3 regions of the Clostridium sp. B9 genome follow, and region 3 is predicted to be linked to each of the others. Evidence: a T-box and tRNA genes for the amino acid it is inferred to sense, from the RefSeq annotation. Region 3 holds a T-box; the other regions hold tRNA genes.
The links. The T-box of region 3 lies ahead of pheS (phenylalanine--tRNA ligase subunit alpha). A T-box ahead of a tRNA ligase gene usually reads a tRNA of that ligase, here a tRNA-Phe.

Region 1 (5,004 bases), 2.7 Mb from region 3:
AAACTTTAAAACCAGTCTCAGTTCGGATTGTAGGCTGAAACTCGCCTACATGAAGCTGGAGTTACTAGTAATCGCGAATCAGAATGTCGCGGTGAATACGTTCCCGGGTCTTGTACACACCGCCCGTCACACCATGAGAGTTGGCAATACCCGAAGTCCGTGAGCTAACGCGTAAGCGAGGCAGCGGCCGAAGGTAGGGTCAGCGATTGGGGTGAAGTCGTAACAAGGTAGCCGTAGGAGAACCTGCGGCTGGATCACCTCCTTTCTAAGGAATACATCTTAGGATAACTAAGATGACAAAAAGAATCTGGATAATATCTCTGTTTAATTTTGAGAGACTATCTCTCAAAATTGTTCTTTGAAAATTGCACATAATAATTTAATTTATAGAAAACAACAAAGCCAAATTGGCAAACCAATTTCTATTCTTTGTAAAATGAGAACTATAACTAATATAGGTCAAGCTACAAAGGGCGCATGGTGAATGCCTTGGCATCAGGAGCCGATGAAGGACGTGATAAGCTGCGATAAGCTTCGGGTAGACGCACATAGTCTGAGATCCGAAGATTTCCGAATGAGGAAACTCATATGGGAAACCCCATGTATCCATAAGTGAATACATAGCTTATGGAGGGTAACCTAGGGAACTGAAACATCTAAGTACCTAGAGGAAGAGAAAGAAAAATCGATTTTCTTAGTAGCGGCGAGCGAAAGGGAAAGAGCCCAAACCGGAAACTTGTTTCCGGGGTTGCGGACATAGCATCAAAGTGGAGGCTATTGTAACTGAAGAGAGCTGGAAAGTTCCACCGTAGAAGGTAATAGTCCTGTAAGTGAAACGAGAAGACCACGAGTTATGATCCAGAGTACCACGAGACACGTGAAACCTTGTGGGAAGCAGGGAGGACCACCTCCCAAGGCTAAATACTACCTGATGACCGATAGTGAAGCAGTACCGTGAGGGAAAGGTGAAAAGAACCCCGGGAGGGGAGTGAAATAGAACCTGAAACCGTGTGCCTACAACCGTTCAAAGCCCCTTATGAGGGTGATGAAGTGCTTTTTGTAGAACGAGCCAACGAGTTACGGTATGTAGCAAGGTTAAGTACTTAAGGTACGGAGCCGAAGGGAAACCGAGTCTGAATAGGGCGACTAGTTGCATGCTGTAGACCCGAAACCGGGTGACCTATCCATGGCCAGGTTGAAGCGAGGGTAAAACCTCGTGGAGGACCGAACCACGTTGCTGTTGAAAAAGCATGGGATGAGCTGTGGATAGCGGAGAAATTCCAATCGAACCCGGAGATAGCTGGTTCTCTCCGAAATAGCTTTAGGGCTAGCGTCGAGTATGAGTAGTGGAGGTAGAGCACTGAATGGGCTAGGGGGCATAGCGCTTACCGAACCTTATCAAACTCCGAATGCCACATACTATGAGCTCGGCAGTCAGACTGCGAATGATAAGATCCGTAGTCAAAAGGGAAACAGCCCAGATCGTCAGCTAAGGTCCCAAAGTGTAAGTTAAGTGGGAAAGGATGTGAGATTTCTAAGACAACTAGGATGTTGGCTTAGAAGCAGCCACTCATTAAAAGAGTGCGTAATAGCTCACTAGTCGAGAGATCTTGCGCCGAAAATGTAACGGGGCTAAACTTACCACCGAAGCTACGGGCTTGAATTTAATTCAAGCGGTAGGAGAGCGTCGTAATCGGGCTGAAGTCGTACCGTAAGGAGCGGTGGACTGATTACGAGTGAGAATGTTGGCATCAGTAGCGAGATGTGGGTGAGAATCCCACAGGCCGAAAACCTAAGGTTTCCTCAGGAAGGTTCGTCCGCTGAGGGTTAGTCGGGACCTAAGCCGAGGCCGAAAGGCGTAGGTGATGGACAACTGGTTGATATTCCAGTACCACTACCATCGTTATTATCGATGGCGTGACGCAGGAGGATAGTGTGTGCTAGCTATTGGATGCTAGTCTAAGCACTTAGGCAGTGAAAGTAGGCAAATCCGCTTTCATAATGCTGAGGTGTGATGGGGAAGGTTCTACGGAACCGAAGTACATGATTCCACGCTGCCAAGAAAAGCGTCTAGAGAGAGAAGTAGTGCCCGTACCGCAAACCGACACAGGTAGGTGAGGAGAGAATCCTAAGGCCGGCGGAAGAATTACAGTTAAGGAACTCGGCAAATTGACCCCGTAAGTTCGCGAGAAGGGGTGCCTACGAGAGTAGGCCGCAGAGAATAGGCCCAAGCAACTGTTTAGCAAAAACACAGGTCTCTGCTAAAGCGTAAGCTGATGTATAGGGGCTGACGCCTGCCCGGTGCTGGAAGGTTAAGGGGAATACTTAGCGCAAGCGAAGGTATGAACTTAAGCCCCAGTAAACGGCGGCCGTAACTATAACGGTCCTAAGGTAGCGAAATTCCTTGTCAGGTAAGTTCTGACCCGCACGAATGGCGTAATGACTTGGGCACTGTCTCAACTGTAAATCCGGCGAAGTTGTAGTGCGAGTGAAGATGCTCGCTACCCGCGATTGGACGGAAAGACCCCGTAGAGCTTTACTGTAGCTTAGCATTGAGTTTTGGTATTGTCTGTACAGGATAGGTGGGAGACTAGGAAACTAGGGCGTCAGCCTTAGTGGAGTCATCCTTGGGATACCACCCTGACAGTACTGAAATTCTAACTGGCGGCCATGAATCTGGTCACAGGACATTGTTAGGTGGGCAGTTTGACTGGGGCGGTCGCCTCCTAAAAAGTAACGGAGGCGCCCAAAGGTTCCCTCAGAACGGTCGGAAATCGTTCGAAGAGTGCAAAGGCAGAAGGGAGCCTGACTGCGACACCCACAAGTGGAGCAGGGACGAAAGTCGGGCTTAGTGATCCGGTGGTACCTCGTGGGAGGGCCATCGCTCAACGGATAAAAGCTACCTCGGGGATAACAGGCTGATCTCCCCCAAGAGTCCACATCGACGGGGAGGTTTGGCACCTCGATGTCGGCTCGTCGCATCCTGGGGCTGAAGTAGGTCCCAAGGGTTGGGCTGTTCGCCCATTAAAGCGGCACGCGAGCTGGGTTCAGAACGTCGTGAGACAGTTCGGTCCCTATCCGTCGCGGGCGTAGGAAATTTGAGAGGAGCTGTCCTTAGTACGAGAGGACCGGGATGGACTGACCTCTGGTGTACCAGTTGTTCCGCCAGGAGCACAGCTGGGTAGCTAAGTCGGGAATGGATAAACGCTGAAAGCATCTAAGCGTGAAGCCAACCTCAAGATGAGATTTCCCATAGCGTAAGCTAGTAAGATCCCTTGAAGAACACAAGGTTGATAGGTCGGGGGTGTAAGCATGGTAACATGTTCAGCTGACCGATACTAATAGATCGAGGGCTTGACCAAATTATAGTAAATTAAGTATTATGTGCAATTTTGAAAGAACAATCTTTCTAAATACATCTGGTGATGATGTTCTTTAGGGTAACACCCGTTCCCATTCCGAACACGACGGTTAAGCCTTTAGAAGCCGATGGTACTGCACGGGAGACTGTGTGGGAGAGTAGGTGGTCGCCAGGTTTTTGTTTTATGGCTCGATAGCTCAGTCGGTAGAGCAGAGGACTGAAAATCCTCGTGTCGCTGGTTCGATTCCTGCTCGAGCCACCAAAAAGCTTAGTGAAAATTCACTAAGCTTTTTTTACGTAATAAATAAATTACTATATAAAAAGACTCACTAATTTAGTGAGTCTTTTTTCTTTATATAATAAATTTAAATATACATTATAAATATATATAAAAAATCCACAAATAAGTAGTTCTTAGCTTAAAACAAAAGGGGAATTTGATTAAAGATATATGGGGGAAGTATCAATAAACTATATATTAGCTAAGAAAATATCTACTTATTAATAGTGGATATTTTAATTATGGACAAATATCAATTTATTATACATATTTTGTAAAAATATTTAATAATTAGAATAAATATATATCCAATATAATAGGATTTAATATATGTCAGTAAATATAGAGTAGGAGAGAGGTTAATGAAAAGTGTAATTATTATTGGTACAGGGACTATAGCTAGAGAAGTAATACGTATAATAGAAAATATCAATTCAAAAAGAGAAACTTGGAAGATTGTTGGATTAGTAAGTACTACAAATGAAATAGAGGAAGAAAATGTTGAAGGATATAGAGTTATTAGTATGATAGATTCTATATATAATTATTTTGATAACAAGAAAAAGGATAGGTTTAATTTTTTTAAGAAGCTAGAAAGTGAAAATGAATTATATGTTAGTGTGGCTATAGATAATTATGAAATTAAAAAAGATATAGTTACAAAGTTAAATGGAAAAGTTAAATTTGCTACTATAGTCCATCCAGATATAAATTACATGGAAAAGAATAAAATTGGTGAGGGAAGTATAGTATATCCAGGAATGATTAATGTTGGATTTTTTGATGTAGGAAAGCATGTTATTATTAAGCAAAGAGTTTCTTTGGGGAATAATGTTAAAATAGGGGATTATGCATTTGTCTCATTGAATAGTAATATAGATAGTAATGTAATTATTGATGATGGAGTTTATATAGAAGCTAATACAACTATTTTGGCTAATAATAAGATTGATAAAGAAACATATATAAAAACTGGGAGTTTAATTTTTTAGAAGATGCATTTTAAAATGCATCTTCTTTTATTATTACAGAGTTGTTTCCTTCATTAAAATTATCAATAATTAAAGAATATTTTATTTTGAAATTATTTAAAAAATATATCTCTATTCTTCCTACATTTTTAAATGATTTTAAATTGGATGATAGTTTTTCAATAAATTCTTTGCATTGCTCTTCTGAGTAATTTGTATCATCAAATAATAATGATATTGTATATGTACCATCAGAATTAATTAAAAAGTCTTTAGTATATTTAAAGTTTTCTCCAAATTCATCTGACACCACATTGTAAACTATAGATTTTACTTCATCATTAAGTGTAAATTCTTTATTATCTGGATTAACATTATTATTTATATTAAAT
Region 2 (5,004 bases), 2.6 Mb from region 3:
GGCAAACCAATTTCTATTCTTTGTAAAATGAGAACTATAACTAATATAGGTCAAGCTACAAAGGGCGCATGGTGAATGCCTTGGCATCAGGAGCCGATGAAGGACGTGATAAGCTGCGATAAGCTTCGGGTAGACGCACATAGTCTGAGATCCGAAGATTTCCGAATGAGGAAACTCACATGGGAAACCCCATGTATCCATAAGTGAATACATAGCTTATGGAAGGTAACCTAGGGAACTGAAACATCTAAGTACCTAGAGGAAGAGAAAGAAAAATCGATTTTCTTAGTAGCGGCGAGCGAAAGGGAAAGAGCCCAAACCGGAAACTTGTTTCCGGGGTTGTGGACATAACATAAAGAGAAGTAATGGCTAACTGAAGAGAGCTGGAAAGCTCCACCGTAGAAGGTAATAGTCCTGTAAGTGAAAGTTAGTATAATCGAGTTATGATCCAGAGTACCACGAGACACGTGAAACCTTGTGGGAAGCAGGGAGGACCACCTCCCAAGGCTAAATACTACCTGATGACCGATAGTGAAGCAGTACCGTGAGGGAAAGGTGAAAAGAACCCCGGGAGGGGAGTGAAATAGAACCTGAAACCGTGTGCCTACAACCGTTCAAAGCCCCTTATGAGGGTGATGAAGTGCTTTTTGTAGAACGAGCCAACGAGTTACGGTATGTAGCAAGGTTAAGTACTTAAGGTACGGAGCCGAAGGGAAACCGAGTCTGAATAGGGCGACTAGTTGCATGCCGTAGACCCGAAACCGGGTGACCTATCCATGGCCAGGTTGAAGCGAGGGTAAAACCTCGTGGAGGACCGAACCACGTTGCTGTTGAAAAAGCATGGGATGAGCTGTGGATAGCGGAGAAATTCCAATCGAACCCGGAGATAGCTGGTTCTCTCCGAAATAGCTTTAGGGCTAGCGTCGAGTATGAGTAGTGGAGGTAGAGCACTGAATGGGCTAGGGGGCATAGCGCTTACCGAACCTTATCAAACTCCGAATGCCACATACTATGAGCTCGGCAGTCAGACTGCGAATGATAAGATCCGTAGTCAAAAGGGAAACAGCCCAGATCGTCAGCTAAGGTCCCAAAGTGTAAGTTAAGTGGGAAAGGATGTGAGATTTCTAAGACAACTAGGATGTTGGCTTAGAAGCAGCCACTCATTAAAAGAGTGCGTAATAGCTCACTAGTCGAGAGATCTTGCGCCGAAAATGTAACGGGGCTAAACTTACCACCGAAGCTACGGGCTTGAATTTAATTCAAGCGGTAGGAGAGCGTCGTAATCGGGCTGAAGTCGTACCGTAAGGAGCGGTGGACTGATTACGAGTGAGAATGTTGGCATCAGTAGCGAGATGTGGGTGAGAATCCCACAGGCCGAAAACCTAAGGTTTCCTCAGGAAGGTTCGTCCGCTGAGGGTTAGTCGGGACCTAAGCCGAGGCCGAAAGGCGTAGGTGATGGACAACTGGTTGATATTCCAGTACCACTACCATCGTTATTATCGATGGCGTGACGCAGGAGGATAGTGTGTGCTAGCTATTGGATGCTAGTCTAAGCACTTAGGCAGTGAAAGTAGGCAAATCCGCTTTCATAATGCTGAGGTGTGATGGGGAAGGTTCCACGGAACCGAAGTACATGATTCCACGCTGCCAAGAAAAGCGTCTAGAGAGAGAAGTAGTGCCCGTACCGCAAACCGACACAGGTAGGTGAGGAGAGAATCCTAAGGCCGGCGGAAGAATTACAGTTAAGGAACTCGGCAAATTGACCCCGTAAGTTCGCGAGAAGGGGTGCCTACGAGAGTAGGCCGCAGAGAATAGGCCCAAGCAACTGTTTAGCAAAAACACAGGTCTCTGCTAAAGCGTAAGCTGATGTATAGGGGCTGACGCCTGCCCGGTGCTGGAAGGTTAAGGGGAATACTTAGCGCAAGCGAAGGTATGAACTTAAGCCCCAGTAAACGGCGGCCGTAACTATAACGGTCCTAAGGTAGCGAAATTCCTTGTCAGGTAAGTTCTGACCCGCACGAATGGCGTAATGACTTGGGCACTGTCTCAACTGTAAATCCGGCGAAGTTGTAGTGCGAGTGAAGATGCTCGCTACCCGCGATTGGACGGAAAGACCCCGTAGAGCTTTACTGTAGCTTAGCATTGAGTTTTGGTATTGTCTGTACAGGATAGGTGGGAGACTAGGAAACTAGGGCGTCAGCCTTAGTGGAGTCATCCTTGGGATACCACCCTGACAGTACTGAAATTCTAACTGGCGGCCATGAATCTGGTCACAGGACATTGTTAGGTGGGCAGTTTGACTGGGGCGGTCGCCTCCTAAAAAGTAACGGAGGCGCCCAAAGGTTCCCTCAGAACGGTCGGAAATCGTTCGAAGAGTGCAAAGGCAGAAGGGAGCCTGACTGCGACACCCACAAGTGGAGCAGGGACGAAAGTCGGGCTTAGTGATCCGGTGGTACCTCGTGGGAGGGCCATCGCTCAACGGATAAAAGCTACCTCGGGGATAACAGGCTGATCTCCCCCAAGAGTCCACATCGACGGGGAGGTTTGGCACCTCGATGTCGGCTCGTCGCATCCTGGGGCTGAAGTAGGTCCCAAGGGTTGGGCTGTTCGCCCATTAAAGCGGCACGCGAGCTGGGTTCAGAACGTCGTGAGACAGTTCGGTCCCTATCCGTCGCGGGCGTAGGAAATTTGAGAGGAGCTGTCCTTAGTACGAGAGGACCGGGATGGACTGACCTCTGGTGTACCAGTTGTTCCGCCAGGAGCACAGCTGGGTAGCTAAGTCGGGAATGGATAAACGCTGAAAGCATCTAAGCGTGAAGCCAACCTCAAGATGAGATTTCCCATAGCGTAAGCTAGTAAGATCCCTTGAAGAACACAAGGTTGATAGGTCGGGGGTGTAAGCATGGTAACATGTTCAGCTGACCGATACTAATAGATCGAGGGCTTGACCAAATTATAGTAAATTAAGTATTATGTGCAATTTTGAAAGAACAATCTTTCTAAATACATCTGGTGATGATGTTCTTTAGGGTAACACCCGTTCCCATTCCGAACACGACGGTTAAGCCTTTAGAAGCCGATGGTACTGCACGGGAGACTGTGTGGGAGAGTAGGTGGTCGCCAGGTTTTTATTTTATGGCTCGATAGCTCAGTCGGTAGAGCAGAGGACTGAAAATCCTCGTGTCGCTGGTTCGATTCCTGCTCGAGCCACCAAAAAGCTTAGTGAATTTTCACTAAGCTTTTTATTTTTTTATAATAAATTAAGTAAACAAATTTCATTATTTTAATATTATATAATAGGGAAATCGACTTTTTATTATATTTTATGTAAAGTAGTGATTTTATGAATAAACAGAGAAAAGGCTATATATTAAGTATAATATTTTTATCAAGTGTATCAACTATGCTATATTTGATACACTTTATATTTTTTAAAGAGCCAATAAATACTATAGCTAATATAATTACAAGTTTAGCGTTTGCTCCAATACAAATGATTTTTGATTTATTAGTTATAGATAAAATTATGGAAATAAGAGAAAATGCTAAAAAGGCAAAGAAAATAAATATGATAATAGGAAGTTTTTATAATGTTATAGGAAATGATATTTTAACAATGTTGGTTAAGGCAGATCCTGATAATCCTAGTATAAAATCAATGGCTAGAGTATCCAAGCACTGTTGTGAAGAAGATTTCTGGCAGCTAAAGAATGATTTAATGAATTATGATTTTAAAATTGATATTAATGAATTAAATTTAAATGATTTAAATCTAATATTAGAAAAAAATAAAAACTTTTTAATAGACTTAATGATCAGTTCAGTTATAGATGAAGATGAAGAATTTAGTATAATGGTTATGGCTGTAGTTCATTTAAGAGATGAATTTGCTACAAGAAGAAGCAACGGGTTAGAGGAATATGAGGTGCTTCATATTAAGAAGGATGTGGAAAATGCATACAGGTTATTAACTTATCAATGGGTTGATTATATGAAGCATTTGAAAGAGTTTTATATGCAGCTATTTGCTAAGGCCTTAATTCAATCTCCTTTTGATGATAGAAGTAACCTTGAAAAAGATAAAGAATTCTTATGTTAATTCTTTAGTAAGACTTTAAAATATATTACTTTAGTGAAAATCATTTAAGAATATATGTTAAGTTGTAATTAAGATAAAAAGGACTAAATTAATTTATAATTTAGTCCTTTTTAGGATAAGCTTTATTTTACGGATTCTAAAACTTTTTCTACATGTCCTTTAACTCTAACTTTTCTAAATTCGGCTATCAATATTCCTTCTGTATTTATTACAAAAGTACTTCTTTCTACGCCCATATATTTTTTACCGTACATATTTTTTTCTTTTATTACATCATATAAGTTACATGCAACTTCATTTGGATCACTAAGTAATACAAATGGAAGTGATAATTTAGTTATAAATTTATCATGTGATACTAATGAATCTCTAGAAACTCCTAAAACAACTGCATTTAAATCTCTGAAACTTTCTATATTATCTCTAAAATCACAAGCTTCTGTTGTACATCCTGCAGTATTATCCTTTGGGTAGAAGTATAATATAACATTTTTTCCTCTATAATCACTTAATGAGTGTTCTTTCCCGTCTGATCCCATAAGTTTAAAATCTGGAGCTAATTTATTTAATTCGATTGACATAATAATCCCTCCTCTAAATTATATTTATTATATAATAATTAATATTTATTATCAAGAAATCTCTTTTCAATATTATAAACTTAACTTAAGTTTTTTTGATATTTATAAGTATTTATTAAATTTATATTTTGAGATTAAATATAAATTTAATATTAGAGTTTAGGTGTATAAAGTAAGTATAATTGAATTATGTACAATTACACTGAAATTAAGTCTATGATTTTGATATAAATTAATTTGAGAAAGTAGCATTAGGTTAGTATATTTTCATAGAATAGAGCAATTAGGAAAATATTAGAGAAAATCTTTGTAATTCAATAAATG
Region 3 (5,004 bases):
CTATATCTCTAGTTATTGCTGGATACTTAGGTAACGGCTTGTAAGCTTTCTCAGTTTTTGAGAAGTTGTACATAGCATCTAAGTTTAACTCAGCTACATAACAAGGAACATCTATATCATAGTTTTCATTAACATCTGGGTGTATTTCTCCTAAAACTCCTAATGAAGTTCTTCCTAAAACTAACTCAGCTGTTTTTCCTGGATGGTAGCTTGGGTTTTCACTCATTCTCTTGAATGAAGCACTCTTAAGTCCTAATGTATCTAATAAGTTTTCAACTATTCCTTTTAAGTCGAAGTAGTCGCATTGTCCATATATACCTATTGTTAAGATATTTGTTTCTGTTGGTAATTCATTTTCATCTGAATTTGGAGTGTAAGTCTTTCCTAATTCAAATAATCTTACAACATCGTTGCTTCTTGAGTAGTTTCTAGCTAAAGATTCCATCATTGAAGGAAGTGTTGATGTTCTCATTACACTGTAATCTTCTCCTAATGGGTTCTTTATTTTAACTACATTTCTAAGCTCACTATCCTCTGGCACACAAATTTTATCAAATACCTTTGGACTTACGAATGAGTAGCTTATTGATTGATTTAATCCTGAAGCTAACATTGCATCAATAACTTTTTCATCTAATAATTGTTTTTTATCTTTAGCTTCTTTTTCTGTACTAGTTGAAATTAATGTAGCAGGAACATTGTTATATCCATAGATTCTAGCAACTTCTTCTGCAACATCTTCTCTTATATCAACATCTATTCTAAATGTAGGTACTAATATCTCTAAAGTATCTCCATTTATAGTTGTGTTTAAATCTAAGCTATCTAAACATCTCTTCATTTCTTCAGCTTCTAATGCTGTTCCTAAGAATTTGTTTATCCAGCTAGCGCTTACTTCAAGAGTTTTTTCTTCTTTAACCTTGTTATAAACATCTATAGTTCCTTCCATAACTTCTCCGCAACCAAGCTCTTCTATTAAAGCACAAGCTCTGTCTAAAGCTAAAGCAGCTAAGTTTGGATCTATATCTTTTTCAAATCTTGATGAACTCTCAGTTCTTAACCCTAAATTTTTAGAATTAACTCTTATGTTAGTTCCATCAAAGTTAGCTGATTCAAATACTATTTCAGTAGTATCATCTTTAACGCCTGAGTTTAATCCACCCATGATTCCAGCTAAAGCAACAACTTCTTCTCCATCCTTTATACAAAGAACATCTGAAGTTAATTCTCTTTCTATTTCATCTAAAGTAGTGAATTTTTCACCATCTTTAGCTCTCTCAACTACTATATGAGAAGATTTTAACTCTCTTCTATCGAAAGCATGCATTGGTTGACCAAGCTCTAACATAACAAAGTTAGTAATATCAACTATGTTATTTATAGGTCTTACACCTGCATCTAATAATCTTTCTTGCATCCAAGCTGGTGAATGACCAACTTTTACATTTTTAACTCCCCTAGCCATATATCTGTTACAAAGATCATCATTAACTGTAACTTTTATTTCGTCGTTTATGTTTTTATCACATTTAACTTCGAATTTAGTACTTGGCATTCTGTAAGTTTTTCTAGTAGTAGCTGCTGTCTCTCTAGCCATTCCTACTATGCTTAAACAATCTGGTCTATTTGAAGTTATTTCGAAATCTAAAACTTGTTTGTTAAGACCTAAATATTCTTTTATACAAACACCTATTGGAGCATCTTCTGGTAAGATCATAAGACCTATGATTTCTTTTCCATCAGCAATTCCTAACTCTTCCTCTGAACAGAACATTCCGTTAGAAACTTCTCCTCTTAATTTACCTTTTTTGATTTTACTTCCATCTGCTAATATTGCTCCATGTAAAGCTACAGGAACCTTATCATGCTCTTTCATATTATCAGCAGCTGTTACTATTTGAATCATTTCTGATCCTATGTTTACTTGACAAATTTTAAGCTTTTCAGCATCTGGATGCTGCTCTATCTTGTCTATTTGACATGTAACTATATTTTCTATTTCTGCACCAGCAGTTACAACCTCTTCTACTTTTGAACCTGATAAAGTTAAAGCATCGCCTAACTCTTCTGCTGTTATATCTATATCAACGTAATCTTTAAGCCAATTAAATGGTACTTTCATCTTTTTTACCTCCTATTTTAAAACTTAGAATTGATTTAAGAATCTCATATCACTTTCGTATAATAATCTTATGTCATCTATTCCATACTTAAGCATAACCATTCTGTCTACTCCGAAACCGAAAGCAAATCCACTATAAACTTCTGGGTCTATTCCACAGTTTCTTAAAACTTGAGGGTGAACCATACCACAACCTAGTATTTCTATCCAACCTTCTCCTTTACATACTTTACATCCTTTTCCGTTACATACAAAGCATGTAGCATCCATTTCAGCTGATGGCTCAGTGAATGGGAAATGGTGTGGTCTAAACTTAGTTTTAACCTTATCACCAAACATTTTCTTAGCGAATAACTCTAATGTTCCTTTAAGGTCAGCAAATGTTACATCTTTATCTATAACAAGACCTTCCATTTGGTAGAATATTGGTGAGTGTGTAGCATCAACTGCATCTGATCTAAATACCTTACCAGGTGAAATCATTTTTATTGGTGGTTGTTGCTTTTCCATTACTCTAGCTTGAACTGGAGAAGTTTGAGTTCTTAAAACTACATTATCATTTATGTAGAATGTATCTTGCTCACTTCTAGCTGGGTGATTTTTAGGTATATTTAAAGCCTCAAAGTTGTAGTAATCTTTCTCAACCTCTGGACCATCTTCTATTGCAAATCCCATTGAAACAAATATTTTTTTCATTTCATCTAGAGTTTGCTCTAATGGATGTTTTTTACCTATAGTTTGTTTTTTTCCAGGCATTGAAATATCTATAACTTCATTTTTTAACTTTTCTTGCTTTTCAGCTTCTTTAATAGCTTTAGTTATAGCCTCTAATTCTACTTCTAAAGCCTCTCTTACCTCGTTAGCTAATTTACCAACTACTGGTCTCTCTTCTTTTGATAGAGCTCCCATTCCTCTTAATATAGTTGTAAGCTCTCCTTTTTTACCAAGATATTTAACTCTTATTGTATCAATTGTAGTACTATCCTTAGCTTCCTTAATTTCAACTAAAGCTAATTCTTTAATTTGATTTAACTTATCTTGCATTTTCATTCTCCTTTCTTGATGTATAGTTAATATACTAGATTTTATCTAAATATAAAAATCTTACTTATTTTAATTAATCTATTATTGTGTAAGCAAAATTAGCAAATTAAACTTATATTACCTAATTAAGTTTTGTACTCATATTTTTTAGCTAACCTTTTAAGTATTCCCATATTATCAGAAAATAAAATAAACCCCATCCCTATAACACAAGGGACGGGGTATTCATATCCGTGGTACCACCCTAATTAATACTAAATGAAAAAACTTTAGTATTCACTTACTTAAAATAACGACTAATGCCGCTAACTACTACTTTTAAACTTTCATAGTTAGAACTCCAGAGTGAACTTCGATATAGCTTTTCTTAAAATGCTTTCAGTCTATGGCATTTTTTCCCTGAAAAGAAAGTTCTATATTTACTCTCTCTATCAATGTTTTTATCTATTCAATTCAAAATATATTATACATATAATGATAGGCATAATCAAGGCATTTATTCTTTTTTTACTCTTTTAAGCGTTTTTTGCTTTAACTACATTCTTTTTACAATATAATTATTAATTAAAATAAAAAAGTACCATATCAAATTAACTTTTTAATAAAACTTATAACTATTATTCTTAAAATATATTTGCAAGCTTTACTATTAAGTTTGATATGGTACGTTTTCTTATTTATTAAATGATTGTCTTATCTTTTCATATATCATTACCGAAGTTGCTACTGCTACATTTAATGATTCTGCATTTCCTGGCATAGGAATTTTAACCTTTATATCAGAAATTTCATAAACTTCATCACTAACTCCGTTACCTTCATTACCTACAGCAATCATTATTTTTCCTTGTAAATTTTCTTCAAAGAAATTATTCTCTCCTTGAAGTGAACTTACAACTAATCTATAACCATCTTCCTTTAATGATTTAATATACTCTAAAGAATCATCTTCAACAACAGGAATATAGAATATTGAACCCATAGTAGATCTTAATGTTTTATCATTATATATATCTACCGTTCCTTTAGTCATAACTATTCCTGAAGCTCCTGCTGCATGAGCAGTTCTTATTATTGTTCCCATATTTCCTGGGTCTTGAACCTTATCAACTAAAACAACTAATTCTCCATCCTTAAGTTCCTTGTTTTGCATATTTATAACACCAACAACCCCTTGAGGATTTTCCGTTGAGCAAAGTTGCTTTAGTAAAGCTTCATTCATTTGTATAAGCTTTATACCCTCTGAAACTTTAGAAAAGAACTCTTCATTCTTCTCTTTAAAGTTTTCTGTAAAGATTATTGAATCTATAGAAACTCCGCTCTTTAAAGCTTCATCTACAAATCTTAATCCTTCTATAAGATATTTATTATTTTTAACTCTATGCTTCTTTTCTTTTAACTTTTTTATCTCTTTAAATAAGTTATTATTTTTACTTTCTATTTCTAACAAAGCAAATAATCCTTTCTAGAAAGATACTAGTGTCTGAATATCTTTCCTTCTAATTTTGTTAAATCTTCTGCAGAACCTATAGCTACAACTATATCATCCTTTTCGATTATGTCATCAGCATCTGGTGATATATTAACCTCATTATGTCTTTTAATAGCCATTACGTTTATTCCGTATCTACTTCTTAAGCTTAACTCTTTCATATTCTTACCATGCCACTCTTTTGGGCTTTCTATTTCAATTATAGAATAATCTGGTGATAACTCTATATAATCTAATATACTTGATGATACTAAGTTATGAGCAACTCTGACTCCCATATCTTTCTCTGGTAAGATTACTCTGTCTGCTCCTATTTTATATAAAACCTTAGCATGTAAATCACTGT

Region 1: it has a tRNA-Phe gene. The T-box ahead of pheS (phenylalanine--tRNA ligase subunit alpha) is inferred to sense a tRNA for this amino acid. The anticodon was not compared.
Region 2: it has a tRNA-Phe gene. The T-box ahead of pheS (phenylalanine--tRNA ligase subunit alpha) is inferred to sense a tRNA for this amino acid. The anticodon was not compared.

What each region holds. Positions count from the first base shown of each region.
Region 1 is NZ_JBNWKA010000003.1:301,363-306,366, forward strand. Features, by position in the region: rRNA gene ACQZHJ_RS01445 (16S ribosomal RNA) at 1-265, shown strand, start outside; rRNA gene ACQZHJ_RS01450 (23S ribosomal RNA) at 458-3,362, shown strand; rRNA gene rrf (5S ribosomal RNA) at 3,419-3,536, shown strand; tRNA gene ACQZHJ_RS01460 (tRNA-Phe) at 3,548-3,623, shown strand; gene ACQZHJ_RS01465 (acetyltransferase) at 4,004-4,633, shown strand; gene ACQZHJ_RS01470 (hypothetical protein) at 4,644-5,004, opposite strand, start outside.
Region 2 is NZ_JBNWKA010000003.1:403,133-408,136, forward strand. Features, by position in the region: rRNA gene ACQZHJ_RS01910 (23S ribosomal RNA) at 49-2,952, shown strand; rRNA gene rrf (5S ribosomal RNA) at 3,009-3,126, shown strand; tRNA gene ACQZHJ_RS01920 (tRNA-Phe) at 3,138-3,213, shown strand; gene ACQZHJ_RS01925 (hypothetical protein) at 3,344-4,099, shown strand; gene ACQZHJ_RS01930 (peroxiredoxin) at 4,222-4,680, opposite strand.
Region 3 is NZ_JBNWKA010000003.1:2,980,296-2,985,299, forward strand. Features, by position in the region: gene pheT (phenylalanine--tRNA ligase subunit beta) at 1-2,122, opposite strand, end outside; gene pheS (phenylalanine--tRNA ligase subunit alpha) at 2,147-3,166, opposite strand; T-box leader at 3,376-3,610, opposite strand; gene ACQZHJ_RS13165 (TrmH family RNA methyltransferase) at 3,840-4,616, opposite strand; gene ACQZHJ_RS13170 (potassium channel family protein) at 4,643-5,004, opposite strand, start outside.